4 regions of the Glutamicibacter sp. 2E12 genome follow, and region 2 is predicted to be linked to each of the others. Evidence: riboswitches for the same ligand, from Rfam matches in the RefSeq annotation. Region 2 holds a riboswitch; each other region holds the start of a gene.
What was found. A riboswitch is a leader RNA that binds a small molecule or an ion and turns the genes downstream of it on or off. The one in region 2 is predicted to bind S-adenosylmethionine.
Positions count from the first base shown of each region.

Region 1 (4,495 bases), 1.2 Mb from region 2:
GCCATCAGCTGCTAGCGTCCCCCACGTTTCATAGGCCAGCACCACGTCCGGAAGGAATCCACCGAATTCGAAGTGGTGCTCCCCCACGGACTTACGGCGCAAAATGCCGTCTTGTCCGCCGGCGAGCTCTTCGGCGCGCAGAGTATCTTCAGTAGTCACAATGGATGCCATGCCTAGAGGGTTTCCTGCAGTTCCTTGTTCTCGAGGGCTGCAACAGCTTGGAAGCCCAGTTCCAGATCGGCCAGAATATCCTTGATATTCTCCAGTCCGACGCTCAGCCGCACCAGTCCCGGGCTCACGCCGGCCGCAACCTGCTCCGCTTCGGAGAGCTGGGCATGGGTGGTGGAGGCCGGGTGGATGACCAAGGAGCGCACGTCGCCGATGTTCGCGACATTGGAGTGCAATACCAGTGCGTCCACGAAGGCCTGGCCGGCTTCCGAACCGCCCTCCAGTTCGAACGCGATGATCGAGCCGGCGCCCTGATCGCTGTACTTCTGCGCACGCTCATGCCAAGGCGAGGACTTCAGGCCTGCGTAAGCGACCTTCTGCACTTCCTCGCGGGCTTCGAGCCAATTGGCAACTTCTACGGCATTCTGGCCGTGGCGCTCAATGCGTAGCGACAAGGTTTCCAGGCCCTGCGCGATCAAGAACGCGTTGAACGGCGCAACCGAAGAACCCAAATCGCGCAGCAACTGCACGCGGGCCTTGAGGATGTAGGCCAGATTGGCGCCCAGGATGCCGTTGACACCCAGGTCGCGGGCGAAGACCAGGCCGTTGTAGGACTCGTCCGGGGTGTTGAAGCCCGGGAAGCGGTCGGCGTCCTTGGCGAAGTCGAAGTTGCCCGAGTCCACGATGACACCGGCAATGGCATTGCCGTGGCCGCCAAGGAACTTGGTGGCCGAATGGATCACGATATCCGCACCCCACTCGATCGGGCGGATCAGGTACGGGGTGGCCAGGGTGTTGTCCACCAGCAGCGGCACGCCAGCTTCGTGGGCGATCGCCGAGATGCCCTCGATGTCCAGGACGTCCTGTCGCGGATTGGAGATGGTTTCCCCGAAGAAGGCCTTGGTGTTCGGACGCACCGCGGCACGCCAATCATCCAGGTTGTCCGGGTCCGAAACGAAGGTGACCTCGATGCCCAGGCGCTTGAGCGTGTGCTTGAGCAGGTTCTGGGTTCCGCCATACAGGCTGGGGCTGGCCACCAGGTGGTCGCCGGCTTCGGCCAAATTCAAGATAGCGAAAGTGGTGGCAGCCTGTCCCGAGGAGAGCAGCAGTGCTCCAACGCCGCCCTCCAGGTCAGCGATGCGGGTTTCCACCGCGTCGGTGGTCGGGTTGCCGATACGGGTGTAGATCGGCTCCAGTTCCTGCAGCGCGAAACGTGCAGCAGCGCTCTGGGCGCTGGGGAAGACGAAAGAGGTGGTTTGGAAAATCGGGAGAGCCCGTGCTCCGGTCGTCGGATCCGGGGTCTGGCCGGAGTGGATCTGACGGGTTTCAAATGACCAGTTATTGCTCATGGTTTCCTCCAAATAGCGTTTCATGACTATGGGGGTACGCCACTGAAAAGACACCGACAGGAAGCACCATATCGTGACGACTTCCAGGGGTAACCCGCGCTTGTCCTTGATGCCTTGTGCGTTCAAGGGCCAGGTCTTCACCCGGGGCACCCCACCGCGGTTGGAGGGTTGCCGCCCAGTAAGCCGGGGCTTGTTACTGGGACTCATGACCTGGTACCAGTTTGCCCGAAAACCGAAGATCTTTGCAACGCAAGGGCTCGTCATTGGACTCAATCGGTCATATTTCGCGAATATTGCAGGTTCATCGCAGAGTATTCGATAGCATCACGGCACTTAGGTGTGCCTAAGTAGAGACTCGCATCACATGTTGCCATGATGGGCACATGATGAGGCTAGATCACGTAAGTTATGCATGCGGCCCGGACGGGCTGTTGCCAACCGCTGAAAGAATCTCCGAGTCCCTTGGACTGGAATTCGTCAAGGGCGGCGTGCATCCACGATTCGGAACACGCAATGTCATCTTCCCGCTCAAGCATGGCCAGTACCTGGAGGTGGTTGAAGTCCTGAACCACCCGGCCAGCGACAAGGCACCCTTCGGACAGGCGGTTCGCGCCCGTTCGGAGCTCGGCGGCGGCTGGATGGGCTGGTGCGTCTCGGTGGAAGATCTATCCAGTGCCGAAGACCGCTTGGGCCGCAAGTCGGTGCCGGGCAACCGGAAGTTCCCTGATGGCCGCGAACTGACCTGGCAGCAGATTGGCATCAAGGGCCTGATCGCCGATCCGCAGTGCCCGTACCTGATTTCCTGGGATGAAGGATCCGAGGAGCTGCATCCGTCCAAGGCGCTGGAACCTGCCGGCGCCATCAGCCAGATCGCCATCGCCGGCTCGCGTGAACGGGTGCTGGATTGGCTGGGCCAGCCGCAGAACGTCAATTTGGGCGCTGTCACCATGCAATATGAAGCGCCGAATGGCACTCCGGGCATCATGTCGGTTACCTTTGAGACCGAGTCCGGAACCGTGGTGCTGTAAACAGTTCCGCAGAGATCGCAAGTAGGCGGGGACAATGGCGTCCCCACCTACTTTCTTTTCGTTAAGGCCGGTCCAGCCGCTTCCCCAGGACCGCGACGTGCTGGTCTTCGAAGCCCAGCCGTTCATAGAAATCGATGACGGCAGAGTTCTCCTCGCGGACCATGAGCTGCACCTTGGGCACGCCGAGATCCCGCAGCCACAGGACAGCGGCATCCACCAGCGCCCTTCCCAGGCCGTTGCCCTGCCGGCACGGATCCACCGCAACATAGTAGAGCCAACCTCGGTGGCCATCATGGCCAACCATCGCAGTAGCCATGAGTTGATCGTTCTCAACGATGGACAGCACCGTGGAAGTAGGCTCGGCCAAAGCCCGTCGGGCGTCGGCGAGCGCATCATTCCACGGACGAGTCAGCCCAGTTGCTTCCCACAATTCAACTGCTTGGCGAAGGTCCTCTTCGCGCAGCACGGTAATCTGCATTGGCTCAGCTTACCGGCGCTACTGGCCGATTCCGATGGCCGGCCCGACCAAGGCGTATCCCACGAAGCCGATGGCATCAAGCAGGAAGTGCGCGATAACCAGCGGCATCACCCGCCCGTACTTCTGGTATACCCAGCCGAAGACGACGCCCATGAGCATATTGCCGATCATCGGCCCCACCCCCTGGTACAGGTGGTAGCTGCCTCGGATCATCGCAGAACCAATAATCGTGCTCCACAGGCCCAGCTTCAATTTCTTGGCGTAGGTGAACAGGAATCCGAGCATCAGCACTTCTTCGAGGACTGCATGACGTGCAGCCGACAGCAGAAGCACTGGGACGCTCCACCAATAATCGCCAAGATTCGCTGCTGACAGTGCCGTGGTGACGCCCAGTGCCCGCCCAGCGGCATAGACGCCCAGCGTTCCTACTCCCATGGCCAAGAACATCCCCGCCCCGAGCAGTGCGTCCTTGCCCGGCTTGCGCATATCGAAACCGATGTCCCGGATAGTTCGTCCGGTCGTGCGCTTCATCAGGTAGAGCGCGAGCACGACGGGAACCAAGGCAAAGAAGATGTCCAGCAGCTGGTAGGAGAAATCAAAGAACTCGCGGGTGCTCAGCGGGTTGTTCAGCGATGTAGTCTGCTCGCGCAGCGGCGCCCGGGTGACCTTGTCGGCAAAGCTCAGCAGCGAGTAGACCGCGCTTTGTCCCAAAGACAGGGCAAGAACCAAGACGATCTCGAATTTGAGGGTCTTGCGGGTTGCTGTCTGCTTAGATTGTTCAGCGTTCACGTTTCCGATCATAGGCTGATCTGGCTGTGCGCGTACTGAGCAGCCACGTGGCAAACCTGCGATAGCCTGAGGTTGAGACCACCAGCAAGCTGAACGAGAAGAGTGCGAGTGAGCCGTCCTGCCACCATTGGAGAACTGCAGATTGCCCGTCAGCTCTGCCCCGATCTTTCCTGGGAAGATGCGGCCGTGAACGAAGGCGGACAATTCCACAAGGTGGTCATTGGCAATCCGCAAGCGGTGATTCGCATGGCGCGCACGCCAGCGGCCACGGAGCAGATGCCCCGTTCCGTCAAGCTGCTGTCTTTGCTGGAGGGCCAGCTCAACTACCAGATTCCGGTGGCGGTCTCCGAGATCCTGCACGTCGACGGACTCAGCTCCGTGGCCATGTCTTTCATCCCCGGCAGCGCCCATGAACCGCATTACGGGGATCCGAAGGTGCTGGGACAGCTGGTCAAGGATTTGGCCGAGCTGCCGCTGGAGCCGATCAGCGAGCATCTGGCCAAACCGTTTTCATTCCGTGGCGAATGGACCCAGGCCAGGCAGCAGCAATGCTTCGATGCGCTGCCCGAGGAACTGCGAGGGCCTGCTACCGAGCTCTGGGCCCAGCTCGATATCCTGGCGCAGGTTCCTGCGGGCTTAGTCCATGGCGACTTGGCCGGCCACAACATGCACTGGATCGGCGA
Region 1 covers NZ_CP188297.1:590,665-595,159, forward strand. The annotation lists gene metX (homoserine O-acetyltransferase MetX) at 1-171, opposite strand, end outside; gene ACP3TE_RS02735 (bifunctional o-acetylhomoserine/o-acetylserine sulfhydrylase) at 174-1,517, opposite strand; SAM riboswitch class IV at 1,609-1,728, opposite strand; gene ACP3TE_RS02740 (VOC family protein) at 1,901-2,545, shown strand; gene ACP3TE_RS02745 (GNAT family acetyltransferase) at 2,607-3,023, opposite strand; gene ACP3TE_RS02750 (CPBP family intramembrane glutamic endopeptidase) at 3,042-3,824, opposite strand; gene ACP3TE_RS02755 (phosphotransferase family protein) at 3,921-4,495, shown strand, end outside.
Region 1: it holds a riboswitch for S-adenosylmethionine, as region 2 does, so the genes downstream of both, ACP3TE_RS02735 (bifunctional o-acetylhomoserine/o-acetylserine sulfhydrylase) here and ACP3TE_RS08200 (acyl-CoA dehydrogenase family protein) in region 2, are expected to answer to the same signal.

Region 2 (4,495 bases):
TTGGCAGGATGATCGATCTTTGCGCCCGAAACCGGGGTGGCACGGTGGCATCTAGCCCAACGGGCAAAGCCTTGAGCAGCTTTGCCGATAGGGCTGGTCCACCCGTTGAGCCATTGCGGGCTGGGCGCATTGAACTACCGATATTGGCAAAGGAGCCAACCCGCCGTGTACGAACTGCTTGTTCTGCTGATCCTTGTTGTGGCCATCGTGATGGTCACAGCACGCTTGAAGATCAGCCCATTCCTCGCCCTCGTTGGCGCAGCTATCCTGGCGGCCTTCGCCTACCGGATTCCGCTGGCCGACGTGGCTTCGACGGTCACCACGGCCTTTGGCAGCACCATGGGAAATATCGGACTGGTGATCCTGTTCGGAACGATGATCGGTGTCATCCTGGAGAAATCCGGCGCCGCGATCTCCATGGCAGATGCGCTGATCAAGGTCCTGGGTACCCGGTTCCCCAACCTGACGCTATCGATTATCGGCTACATCGTTTCCATTCCGGTCTTCTGCGACTCGGGATACGTGGTGCTCAACTCGCTGCGCAAAGCCATCACCCTGCGTACCGGGGTCTCCGGGCTGGCAACTTCCATCGCCCTGATGACCGGCCTGTACGCGACCCACACCATGGTGCCTCCAACTCCGGGCCCGCTGGCCGCAGCCGAAAGCATCGGCATTGCCGATAACCTGGGCTTGATCATCGCAGTCGGATTGCCCGTTGCGGCCATCTCGGCACTTGCCGGCTTGGCCTACGCCAGCCGCTTCAACAAGTCCCAATGGACCCCGTTGCCAAGCGACGACCACAATGACATCTCCGAACTCGACTATGAGCAGCTGCGTGCAAGCTTCGGAAAATTGCCCAGCCCGGCGCTAGCCTTCATGCCGATCCTGGTTCCGCTGGTGCTGATCTGTGCCGCATCCATTGCGAAGCTGCCCTCGCACCCGATTGGCGAAGGCGCTGCCCTGGAAATCCTTTCCTTCCTGGGGACGCCAGTTATTGCGCTGATCTTCGGCTTGATCTCATCGACTTTTCTTTTGAGCGGTGGCAGCAAGCTGGCGGTCTTCAATGAGCAGATGAACGAAGCTGTACGCACCGCTGCTCCGATCTTGCTGATCACCGGTGCCGGCGCCGGCTTCGGCGCGGTCCTGGCCGCGTCGGATCTGACCACGATTCTTTCGGATTCACTCAGCGGACTGGGCTTGGGCCTGGCTGTGCCATTCCTGATCGCCGCTGCATTGAAGTCCGCCCAGGGCTCGTCCACCGTCTCAATGGTGACCACTTCCGCGCTGGTCGCTCCGATGCTCGGCTCCCTGGGCTTGGGTTCGGAGCTGGGCATGGTGCTATCCGTATTGGCAGTAGGCGCCGGTGCGATGGTTGTCTCGCACGCCAACGACTCCTACTTCTGGGTCGTCTCGCAGCTCAGCCGCATTCCGGTGATCACCGCCTACAAGACCCTGAGCGTGGCTACCGCCATCCAGGGCACCGCGGGTTTCCTGACTGTACTGGTCCTGGGAGCCGTACTGCTTTAGCAGCACGCCTTCCAAGAAAGCAACGGATCGCGCCATCGGCAGATGGCGCGATCCGTTGCTTTAAGCAGTGCTGGATTAGCCCAGGCCTGCCGCCGGGAAGCTCCGCGCGGCCTTATTCGCTGTGGCAGTCGAGATCACCAGCAACGCGATGGCGGCCAGGTAGCCGGCTCCGGTCGCGGCGAAGGCGAAACCGAATTGGCCCAGCAGGCAGAGAACTGCTGCGCTGGCCAATGCCGCCCAACCGGCCCAGGAAGCCGCGGCAAGCAGGGGCGCAGCCTGCTGATGCCCGGCGAGCCAGGCCCCATCGCTGGCCAAGGTGTGGCGCGTCTTGATGCCGATCGCCGCATTGCGAGCGAGCTTCCGGTCCCGTGCCATCGGGGCGAGGAACGCTGCGACCAGCGTTATGCTCAGCAACCCGAACATGAAGGCAATCACGCCTGCTGGATCCACTTGCCGCCTCTTCTGCCGATTGATCTTGAATGGCCATTCAATGCGGTCGCATGGAAGTGCCCTGATCCACGCTGTGTTCCCAATCGATGCCTAGGGGAACGCCTTTGAAATCCAGTTCCAGCATGCCAATTGCGTCATGCGAAGGTCATATGACGTCTTATCCGCCCGTTTTCCGGCAGGGCGAAGGCGCGAAGATGACGTATTTTGTCCTGCTGTTCCTCCGCATGACAGCGCCCTTCCCGAGGACCTGCCAGTAATGCTTGACTCGGAGCACAACCCATCCAGAGCGGCTGAGAGGCCTGGCTCCGAGACGCCGCAGCAAGCCTGCACTCCGCAGGTAGTGCTAACGCCAGGTTCGATGGATCCGCAGATTTTCTGCATCCTTCGGAATCCATAGCCCAAGAGGAGAACGAAGATGACTGTACTGGATACCCAATTGCCGCGCGTGCCCTACACCGGCACTGCTGATGAAGCTGAACTGGCTCATTGGCGCGACGTCGCCCAGCAAGTAGCTGACAAGCTGGCGGCTGACGCGCTCGAACGCGACCGAAAGAACGCCCAGCCTTTCGCCGAAGTGCAGCTGCTGCGCGAAGCCGGGTTGCTCAATCTCTTGGTGCCTGCAGAATTCGGCGGAGCCGGAGCCCATTGGGAAGCGGCTTTCGAAGCGGTCCGCATACTGGCCGCAGCTGATGGCTCCATCTCGCAGTTGCTGGCTTACCACTACATCAACCAGTCCGGCATTGCGTTCTACGCCCCAGCAGAAGCGCAAGGGGCATGGTGGCAGCGCACCGTGGAAGGTGGCTGGCTCTGGGGCGATTCGGTGAATCCAGTTGATCCGGATTTGACGCTGAGCGCCGAAGGGGACGGCTACCGACTGAATGGAGCCAAGCGATTCTCCACGGGTTCCGGTGTTGGCGAGGTCATCGTCATCAACGCGCTGGTCCAGGGCGGAGAATACGACGGGCAGATTCTCGCGTTGGTTCTGCCACGCGATATCGATGGCTTGGAAATCGTTGACGACTGGGACTACCTGGGACAGCGGCTGAGCGCGTCGAATTCCTTGAAGTTCCACAACGTGCGGCTCGAAGCAGGGGACTTGCTGGGATTCGTCACCGATGAACCGGTCTCCACCCTGCTTACCCCCGGTATCCAGTTGGCCTTCGCCAACTTCTACCTGGGCATCGCCCAGGGAGCACTGGAGCGCGGCAAGCAGATCTTGCTGGGCCGCAAGAACGCCTGGCTGTTCTCGCAGGCAGAGACCTACTCGCAGGACCCGATCTTCCAGCGCACCGTCGGAGAGCTCAAAGCCCGCACTGCAGCAGTGGCGGCGCTGACCGAGAAGCTGGGCCGGAAATTCGATGCCCTGCTCTCGAAGGCCGGGGAAGTCACCCAGCCCGAACGAGCGGCGTTGGCCGTGGAAATTGCTGAAGCCAAGGTGGTCTCCACTGAGGTGGGAGTGGATGTGGCGAACCGGATCTTCGAGGTGACCGGTTCATCTTCGACTGCGAACTCGGTGGGTCTGGACCTGTACTGGCGCAATGTGCGCACCCATTCGCTGCACGACCCAGTGGACTACAAGAAGATCGAGGTCGGCGCCTACTTCCTGCGCGGAGAGTCCCAGCCGCTCTCGCTGTACACCTAAGAAAACTTCTCCCGGATTGGACTGAACGATGACTGTACTTGCAACTGGCAATCGACTCGCAGGCCTCAAAAACCGCTTCGCACCGCTCTTCGCGCGCATTGCGCAGGGTGCAGCTGAACGCGACCGCACCGGCGAATTGCCCTTCCAGCAGGTCGCGGACCTGGCCGCTGCCGGCTTTGGCGCGGTTCGGGTCCCGGAATCGCACGGGGGTGCCGGTGCTACGCTGCCCGAACTCTTCGAGCTCTTCGTGGATCTCGCGGCGGCGGATTCCAATATTGCCCAAGCGCTGCGCGCGCACTTCGCCTTCGTCGAGGACCGTCTGGTTGCGGCCCCCGGTCCGGGGCGCGACAAGTGGCTGGCCCGCTTCGTGGCGGGAGAACTGGTGGGCAACTCCTGGACCGAGGTCGGCACCGTCAAGGTCGGGGACGTGATCACCAAGGTCACCCCGGACGGCGAGGGAAGATTCAAGCTCAACGGCACCAAGTACTACTCCACCGGCTCGATCTTCGCCGACTGGCTCGATACCTACGCAGAGCGCACCGACACCGGAAAGCGCGTGATCGCCGCAGTCAACCGCCACCAGCGCGGCGTCGAGCTGGCCGATGACTGGGATGGCTTCGGCCAGCGCACCACGGGCACCGGCACCTCCACCTTCACCGACGCGATTGTCGCCGAAGAAGACCTCATCGACTTCGATACGCGTTTCAAGTACCAGACAGCTTTCTACCAGCAGGTGCTGCTCGCTGTCCTGGCCGGCTCCGCCAAAGCAGCCGAGCGCGACTTCGCCGCCGAGCTGAAGGCGCGCAAGCGGACCTTCAGCCATGCCGCGGCCAATGTGGCGGCCGAAGACCCGCAGCTGCTGCAGGTGATCGGCGA
Region 2 covers NZ_CP188297.1:1,750,300-1,754,794, forward strand. The annotation lists gene ACP3TE_RS08190 (GntP family permease) at 166-1,527, shown strand; gene ACP3TE_RS08195 (hypothetical protein) at 1,603-1,977, opposite strand; SAM riboswitch class I at 2,252-2,342, shown strand; gene ACP3TE_RS08200 (acyl-CoA dehydrogenase family protein) at 2,393-3,619, shown strand; gene ACP3TE_RS08205 (acyl-CoA dehydrogenase family protein) at 3,648-4,495, shown strand, end outside.

Region 3 (4,495 bases), 920 kb from region 2:
GGAAACTTCTGGTAGTTATTATCGGCAGTGAAATGCACATTGGCAGAAATGATTTCCAATTCCAGCGCATAGCGGTCTCCCTGGGGATTGTCCCAGTGAACCAGGGAATTGAAGCGGCGGTTGATCATTGTTAAAGCATTGTTCAGGTTCTCTTCGCGGCGCTCTCCACGCGCCAAATTGGCGAAGTTCGTGGTGGTGCGCGAATTTGTCGAAGGGGAGTAATTCTCGTCGAATTTAGTGGTGCTAATGCTGAAGGTCAACGCGTCTGCCATGATGGCCAATCTGTTTCTGAGGGGACCGTGGTGGGCCGAGGGGAAGTCGTTGCGTCAATCATGCAGGGTGATTCTTGATATCAGGTAACTCGATATAACTATGGATTGATATAGACTCTGGCTATGGTTCAGGGAACAAATGGCTTGACGCTGCAGCAGCTGCGCTATTTCGTGGCGGTAGCCTCCGAGGGGTCCATCTCGGCTGCCGCCGACTTGATTTACGTCGCGCAGCCCAGCATGTCGGCGGCGATGAAGGAGCTCGAATCGCGGGTGGGGCGCACCTTGCTGGTGCGCTCGGCCAGGGGAGTGACGCTCACCGCCGAAGGCGCAGAATTCCTGGGCTACGCCCGGCAGGTGCTCGAGCAGGTGGAGCTTCTTGAGCACCGCTACCTCGGCCGCCCTTCCGCCAGACGACTGCTGGGCGTCTCGACCCAGCACTACTCCTTTGCGGTGGATGCGTTTGTCCGGATGGTGCAGGCCAGTGGAGCCGAGGAATACCAGTTTTCGCTGCGCGAGACCCGCACCGAGCAGATCATCGAGGACGTGCGCACGCTGCGCAGCGACATCGGGATCCTGTACCGCAACGACTTCAACCGGAAGGTCATCGACAAGCTGCTGCGCGAATCGCGGCTGGTCTTCCACCCGCTGTTCCTGGCCGATCCGCACATTTTCATCTCGCGCAGCAACCCGCTGGCCACCCGTGACCAGGTCACCCTCGAAGACCTCGAAAACCTGCCCCGGCTGACCTTCGATCAAGGCGCGAACAACTCGTTCTACTTCGCCGAGGAAGTGCTCTCCACACGCTCCAGCCAGCGGGAAATCCAAGTCTCGGACCGTGCGACCATCTTCAACCTGATGATCGGCCTGGGAGGGTACACGATCTCCACCGGCATCATCAGCGACGAGCTGGATCCATCCATCGTTGCCATCCCGCTGGACATCGACGAGCGCATCGAGATCGGCTGGATCGATCACGCCGCGATCCCGCTCACCGACCAGGCTCAGCGCTACCTGCAAGAAGTCCGCGCAGTGGTGGCCAGCTTCGGGGTGGAAGTGCTCGGCTGAGCCGCCAACAGCGTAACCCCCGGTCATCGAGTGCCGCTCCATCGTCATAAACTTCCGGGAAAACCTTGAAAGTCTCGGGGTTTTTCTCATTTTGGTGCGTCATAAAGTGGCGCCAGCCACCGCGTCATCATGACAAGTGCACGACATATGAAGCTTGGCGGCCTTGTATGAAGCCGGCCGCCCGATAGCGCTTGCACCCCTCGCAGCCCATGGCCAACCATGGAAGAACAACAAACCATCAAGAGCGACTAAGAGATCTGGCTCGTTGACGTCGCAGCAACCATCGGGAAACCGAAAGGTGCTAATGCCAGGAACGATGGAGCAGTTCCGAACGCGTTTTTGCGCGTTGCGCTTCGTGTTGCCACACGACGCCAATCGGTGCACTCCCTCGCAGAGAATCGAGGAGGAGCTATGAGCCAAGGAACCGACGCGGTGCACGCAGGGTACCGCCCGAGCGGAGACTTCCGCCCGATGCTGCCGCCATTGCACAATTCTGCAGCCTACCAATTCCAATCGCATGCCGAAGCGATCGAGAAGTTCGCGCTGCGCCAGGCCGGCTTCACCTACTCGCGTACCGGCAACCCCACTGTCTCGATCCTCGAGCAGCGCGTGGCCGCGCTGGAAGGCGGGGCCCAGACGGTAGCCACCGCTACCGGCCAGTCCGCCGTCGCCCTGTCCCTGCTGGCCCTGACCCAGGGACCCAAGCACATCGTGGCTTCCTCCTCGCTCTACGGCGGCACCGTGGACCTGCTCACCGACACCTTCGCCGACTTCGGGATCCGCGTCAGCTTTGTCGACCAGGCCGATCCTTTGGCTTGGGCTGCGGCCATTGAGTCGGACACCCGGGCGTTCTTCCTGGAGTCGGTCTCCAACCCGCTGTGCACCGTGGCCGATATCCCGGCCATTGCGGCGATCGCCCACGAGCACAACATCCCGGTGGTAGTGGACAACACCCTGGCCACCCCGCTGAATGTGCGCCCGCTGGAACTCGGTGCCGACATCGTGGTGCACTCGGCCACCAAGGGCCTGGCCGGACACGGCTCGGTGCTCGGTGGGGTCGTGGTGGACTCGGGGAAATTCGACTTCTCCGATGCCGCCCGCTGGCCGCAGATCGCCGCCCCGCGGGTGCGTCTGAACAACACCTCGCTGCTTGAGCGCCACGGACCGGCCGCCTACGCAATGCTGGTGCGCTCCAAGTTCCTGCACGATCTGGGCCCGACCCTGGCCCCGGCCAGCGCCCAGGGAATCCTGGCCGGAATCGAAACCCTGCCGGTGCGCGCCGCCCACGTGCAGCGCAGCGTCACCAGGCTGATCGACGCGCTTGCCGAGTATCCGGGCATTGCCGCCATCCACCACCCCGCGCTGCCCGAGCACCCCAGCCACGAGCTGGCCCGGGCGCTGGCGCCGAAGGGCACCGGCTGCGTGCTGGCCATCGAGCTGGCCCACCCGGCCCTGGTTTCCCCGGTGATCGACGGGCTCAAGCTGATTTCCCTGGCCGCGAATGTGGGGGACACCCGCACCATGGTCTCCCACCCGGCGACCATGACGCACTGCCGGCTCTCGGAGCAGCAGCTGGCCGACGCCGGCCTGAACACCTCCACCCTGCGCCTGTCGGTCGGTCTGGAAGACCCCGCCGACCTGCTCGCAGATATCACCCAATCGCTGGATCTTGCATTGGCCGCAACCCAGGCCACCGCCGGCACCAAGGAAGTGAGTTTCGCATGAGCGGCTTCAACACCCTCGCCGTCCACGCCGGCCAGCACAAGGACCCGCACACCGGTGCGGTGATCCCGCCGATCTACCAGACCAGCACCTTCATCCAGGACGGCATCAACGTGCTGCGCGCCGGGCACGAATACTCGCGCGGCTCCAACCCGACCCGCAACGGGTTCGAATCCCAGCTCACCGCGCTGGAAGGCGGCGCCGCCGGCTTCTCCTTCGCTTCGGGGATCGCGGCCGAAGATGCGCTGCTGCGCGCGGTGCTTCAGCCGGGCGACCACATCGTGCTGGGCGCCGACGGCTACGGCGGCACCAACCGGCTGATCTCCAAGCTGCACGGCAAATGGGGGATCACCTCTTCGGCGGTGGACATCACCAACCTGGATGCGGTGCGCGCCGCGCTGCGCCCGAACACCGCGCTGCTCTGGGTGGAAACCCCGTCCAACCCGCTGCTGGGCATCGCCGACCTGGCCGGGTGGGCGGCCATCGCCCGCGAACACGGCGCCCTGCTGGTGGTGGACAACACCTTCGCCACCCCGTACCTGCAGCGGCCGCTGGATTTCGGCGCCCACGCAGTGGTCCATTCCACCACCAAGTACATTGGCGGGCACTCCGACGTGCTCGGTGGTGCGGTCATCGTGGCCGATCACCTGCACCGCGGGCAGAGCCTGGCCGAAGCCGTGGGCTACCAGCAGTTCGCCGGGGGAGCGGTCTCCGGTCCGCAGGATTCCTACCTGGCCGCCCGCGGGCTGAAGACCCTGGGCCTGCGCATGGAACGCCACGGGGCTACCGCCTCCACCCTGGCCCGCTGGCTCGATGACCAGCCCGAGGTCACCCGCGTCTACTACCCGGGACTGGAACGCCACCAGGGCCATGAACTGGCCAAATCCCAGTCCGCGGCCGGCCGTGGCTTTGGCGGGATCCTCTCGTTGCAGCTCTCCGATGAAGCCGCCGCCCGCGCCTTCGCCCAATCCATGGAGTACTTCCAGCTCTCGGTCTCCCTGGGCGGGGTGGAATCCCTGGTCTGCTATCCGCGCGAAATGACCCATGCTTCGCTGATCGGCACCCCGCTGGAAATCCCGGCCAACCTGGTCCGCCTCTCGGTGGGCATCGAGGAAGCCGACGACCTGATTGCCGATCTGGAACGCGGGCTGGCCGCGGCCGCGAAAGCAACCAGCGCGGACAGCATCCAGCACCGCAGCCTGGCCACAGCCTGACCTAAGGGCAAGTGGATTGAAACATGCCGTGTAAGGAGGACACTGACATCGGCGAACTGCCGATCCTAGTCTCCGCCTGCGATTACCCAATTTTGAAGGTCTGCCACGAAATACTGGTAATCAGATTCGGAGATTCCTCGGAGCTGTGGCCGAGTCGGGGACTGCGATATGTAGTAATGCCGTTGATGCTTGACTTTCAGGCTCACTCTCACGCTTTTCTAA
Region 3 covers NZ_CP188297.1:830,793-835,287, reverse strand. The annotation lists gene ACP3TE_RS03795 (DUF1852 domain-containing protein) at 1-272, opposite strand, end outside; gene ACP3TE_RS03790 (LysR family transcriptional regulator) at 396-1,337, shown strand; SAM riboswitch class I at 1,570-1,660, shown strand; gene ACP3TE_RS03785 (O-acetylhomoserine aminocarboxypropyltransferase/cysteine synthase family protein) at 1,749-3,062, shown strand; gene ACP3TE_RS03780 (cystathionine gamma-synthase) at 3,059-4,273, shown strand; gene ACP3TE_RS03775 (HEPN domain-containing protein) at 4,492-4,495, opposite strand, start outside.
Region 3: it holds a riboswitch for S-adenosylmethionine, as region 2 does, so the genes downstream of both, ACP3TE_RS03785 (O-acetylhomoserine aminocarboxypropyltransferase/cysteine synthase family protein) here and ACP3TE_RS08200 (acyl-CoA dehydrogenase family protein) in region 2, are expected to answer to the same signal.

Region 4 (4,495 bases), 490 kb from region 2:
GCTGTACATGTAGAAGGCCGGCTCCACGTCGACGTTCTGATCCTTCTTGAACTGTTCCAGGTAAGCGCCGTGCTGGAAGAAGTTGGCATCGTATTCGCCATTGGACACCACGTGGTTCGGCTGCACGATGTCGGTGACATAGGTAGCCTCCAGAGTCCAGCCCTTTTCGGCCAGCAGCTTCTGTGCGATTTTGGTTGGTTCCTGCGATGGGGCAGATTCGGTGACAATAACCTTGATGGTCTTGTCACCGGTGCCGGCGGCCTGTCCACCTGCCAGGCCGCAAGAAGCCAGCGCGAGGAGTGCGGCGGAGCCGGCGGTGAAAGTTAAGAAGGTGCGGCGAGAGAATGCCATGGTGTTGTCCTTTGCTGAAATGCGAGTTGAGCGGGTTTTGTGTTTAGCGCTTGTCAGCGGCGCGCGATAGCCGAGTTCCGACGAACTGAACTGCATGCACCAGCAGGATCATCAACACGATGGCTAGCAGCATGACTCCGGTTTCATAGCGGTAGTAGCCGTAGCGGATTGCGAAGTCGCCGATACCGCCTCCGCCGACCAGTCCGGCCATGGCCGAATACGAGATGAAGCTGACGGTCATGATGGTGATGGAAGACAGCAGTGCAGGCTTGGCTTCGATCAGCAGCACTTCACGGATGATCTGTCCCCGGGTGGCGCCCATGGCCTGTGCTGCTTCGACAACGCCATTGCCAAGCTGGCTGATGTTCTGCTCCACGAACCGGGCGAAATAGGGGATCGCGTTGATGGTCAGCGGAACGATAACCGCCGCGGTGCCAATGGTAGTTCCCACAACGAATCGGGTGAACGGGATGATGGCGATCAGCAGGATGAGGAATGGGAAGGAACGGATTGTATTGACCAGCCCGTCAACGATTCGGTGCAGTCGCGGACGTGGGCGCAAACCGTTGGGAGACATCGAGTAAAGCCAAATGCCCAGCGGGGTTCCCAGGAGAATCGCGATCGGGATGGAAACCAGCAGCATCGCAAAGGTCTGCGCCATGGCGACCCAGATTTCCGGGGCAAGTTCGATGATGCGGTCAAAACTGAAAGCTGCTGCGTTGCCGTTGCTCGTGGCTAGCACTACTGACGTGAAATTCATTGGTAATCCAGGTTCTCTATACGCGGGCTACGGTGGCAGCGACGGCTTGGTCCTGCTTTGGCTGGCGGTTAAGCGTGAGTTCGTCACTGATCAGGTAGCGGCCGATTGGCGTCACTGGTTCAAAGCCTGGTTCTCGCAACGAACTCAGGGCGAACTCTTCAACTACCGCTCCGTCTTCCATGACCGAAACCTTGTCGGCAATGGCCTTAATAACGTTCATCTCGTGGGTGACGATGACTGTGGTGATGCCAAGGCTGGCGTTGATGTCACTGAGGTATTGCAGCACCGACGTTGTCGTTCTAGGATCCACGGCACTGGTTGGCTCATCGCACAGCAGGACCTTGGGCTCGGTGACCAGCGCGCGGGCAATGGCGATGCGCTGTTTCTGGCCGCCCGAAAGCTGTCCTGGATAGGCGGCAGCCTTGTCAGCGAGGTCCACTATGGACAGCGCTTCCAGCGCACGTTCACGGCGTTGCTTTTTCGGAACACCAGCGAACTTCAGATTCAGCTCGACGTTCTGTTGCGCGGTGCGATTGTTCAGCAGGTTGAAGTGCTGGAAGATCATCCCGATCTCATGACGCTGCTTTCGCAGGTCTCCTTCACTGAGCCCGGTCAGTTCGACGCCATCCACGATGACCTGGCCCGACGTGGGACGCTGCAGCAAATTGATATTGCGCAATAGCGTTGACTTTCCTGCACCGGAAAATCCGATAATTCCATGGATGGTTCCGGCCTGGATTTCCAGCGAGACATCCTTGACGGCCGTGAATTGATCTTGGCCCTTGCCGAAGGCGGTCGTTACGTTTTCAAGACGAATCATCATCGCTCCCTTGGTGCTTGGTTATGCGGAGCGCACTTCGCGAAAATCATCTGCGTTCCACAGATTTTCCGTCGCGAAGTGAAAGTACTCCATCGGTTCTGGCTGTAGCACCGCTCCCTCTCGGGTGGTTGCTGCGACGTCGTTGAGCCAGATCTCTCAGTCGCTCTGGATGGTGTGCGTTCGGTTGTACGAGCCGAACAATTCAAGTCTGGAGTCCACGCCCGCAGGCCGGCAAACGTTACTTCAATCGGCGTCATCAAGTCATAGTCCGGACGGATCCACGCTGAAATCACGCAATAATCCACGTAGCAATCTGACACATTTCGCTACTTCCCCTCTTTGTGACGAAAGCCTTGCAGTTTCTGCCCATCTCTCGCTGGCTTGTGCCAGCAATCTTGGGTGGGGAATTCAGCGATGCCTACGGTGGTTGTAGCAGATGCAGACCAACGAGAGGACCCCATGAAGATCGCAATTACCGGTGCCACCGGACAGCTTGGAAATCTAGTCATCGACGCGCTGCTGGCGCGCGGGGCGAATGCCGGTGATCTGGTCGCCATTGGCCGCTCCGAGCAGAAGCTGGAACCACTGGCAGGCAAAGGCCTGGAAACCCGCGTTGCCGATTACAACGCCCAGCCAACTCTCGTGTCCGCACTCGAAGGCATAGACAAGCTGCTGCTGATTTCGGCCAGCGAGGTGGGCCAGCGCGTTGCCCAGCATGAGAACGTCATCAACGCGGCCAAGCACGTGGATGTCTCGCTGATCGCCTACACCTCAATTGCCAACGCCCTGTCCGGCGGCATGAAGCTCGCCGACGAGCACATCGCCACCGAACGGCTGCTGGCCGGATCCGGCATCGACTACGTGCTGTTGCGCAATGGATGGTACATCGAGAACTACACCGACCAGCTGATGGGCTACCTCAACAGCGGCACGGTGCTCGGTGCCGCCGGCGATGGCAAGATCAGCGCTGCCGCCCGTGCAGACTATGCGGATGCCGCTGCGGCCGTGCTGCTTTCCGAGGAGGACCAGAACGGCAGGATCTACGAGCTGGGCAGCGATAAGCCATTCACCCTCGCCCAGCTTGCTGGCGCGGTTGGCGCTGCCGCCGGCCAGGACATCGCCTACCAGGAAATGGATCCAGGGCAACTGGAAAAGATCTACGCTGATGCCGGCGTCCCCGGACCGTTCGCGCACATCCTCGTCGATACCGACATGCGCATTCGAGAAGGAGCGCTGGAAGTGGACTCCGGGGAGCTGGCTCAGCTGATCGGCCGCGCCCCGGCTTCCTTGGGCAAAGTCATCAAGGACAACCTGGACAAGTAGCCCAGGTGCACTAGGGTTCCAGCGGGCAGGCATTGGCGGCGATCGAGGCCGCGGTGCCTGCCCGCCGCTTTAACGCGTCACAACCCGGAATATTCGCGCGGCAATGCCGAAATTGCCGCGCAAACCCATGGTGCTGCGTGTCACAACCGCGCGGCGAGTTCCCGCTCCCGTAAATTTGCGCATACTTCATCCCCACCTGCAGAGGAGATCAAAGCATGCCACGAGTACGTTTAAGATCAGTTGCCTGCGCGGCAGCCATCGCCTTGGGCCTGGGAGCTTTCTCAGCGCTTCCGGCGAGCGCCGAACCACGGCACACCCAGAAGGACCCGACCGCCATCGGCACTGGAGGCGCAGTCTCGTCGGTCGATCCGGAAGCCACCGCTGCCGGCATCGAAATCCTGCGCAAGGGAGGCAACGCTGTCGATGCGGCTGTGGCAACCGCGGCGGCACTGGGCGTCACCGAACCCTATAGCGCAGGCATTGGCGGCGGCGGATACTTCATGCACTACGATGCGAAGTCGGGCAAGGTCAGCACCATCGACGGCCGCGAAACCGCCCCGGCAGGCATTGGGCATGATGCCTTCATCGATCCTGGAACCGGCGAACCGTATAACTTCACCCCGGAACTGGTCACCAGTGGTGTGGCAGTAGGCGTGCCCGGGACAGTGGCCACCTGGCAGCGCGCACTGGATAATTGGGGTTCGCAGAACCTGAAACAGGTTCTGCGGCCGGCAACCCAGATCGCTTCACGCGGCTTTGTCATCGACGAGACGTTCCGCGAGCAGACCCTGGACAACAAGGAACGGTTCGCCGCGTTCACCTCCACGAGCGAATTGTTCCTGCCCGGCGGAGATGCTCCGGAAGTCGGGAGCATTTTCAAGAATCCGGATCTCGCACACACCTACCGGATGCTGGCCAAGCAAGGCATTGATGGATTCTATGAGGGCGAACTGGCTGCCGACATCGCCCAAACGGTACAGGCGCCGCCAAAGAGCGAAGACACCACCCTCCCGGTTCCCGCAGGGCAGCTGGGCACCGCCGACCTGGCCGGCTACGAAGTGGTGGAGCAGGCACCGACAAAGGTGGACTACCGGGGCTACGACGTCTTCGGCATGGCTCCTTCTTCCAGTGGCGGAACGACCATCGGCGAATCTCTGAACATTCTGGGCGAATTCGATTTGCCAGCCATGGAAGAACCCGATGCCTTGCATCATTATTTCGAGGCAACTGCGCTCGCCTAC
Region 4 covers NZ_CP188297.1:1,259,728-1,264,222, forward strand. The annotation lists gene ACP3TE_RS05835 (MetQ/NlpA family ABC transporter substrate-binding protein) at 1-351, opposite strand, end outside; gene ACP3TE_RS05840 (methionine ABC transporter permease) at 395-1,111, opposite strand; gene ACP3TE_RS05845 (methionine ABC transporter ATP-binding protein) at 1,128-1,934, opposite strand; SAM riboswitch class I at 2,018-2,107, opposite strand; gene ACP3TE_RS05850 (NAD(P)H-binding protein) at 2,391-3,254, shown strand; gene ggt (gamma-glutamyltransferase) at 3,470-4,495, shown strand, end outside.
Region 4: it holds a riboswitch for S-adenosylmethionine, as region 2 does, so the genes downstream of both, ACP3TE_RS05845 (methionine ABC transporter ATP-binding protein) here and ACP3TE_RS08200 (acyl-CoA dehydrogenase family protein) in region 2, are expected to answer to the same signal.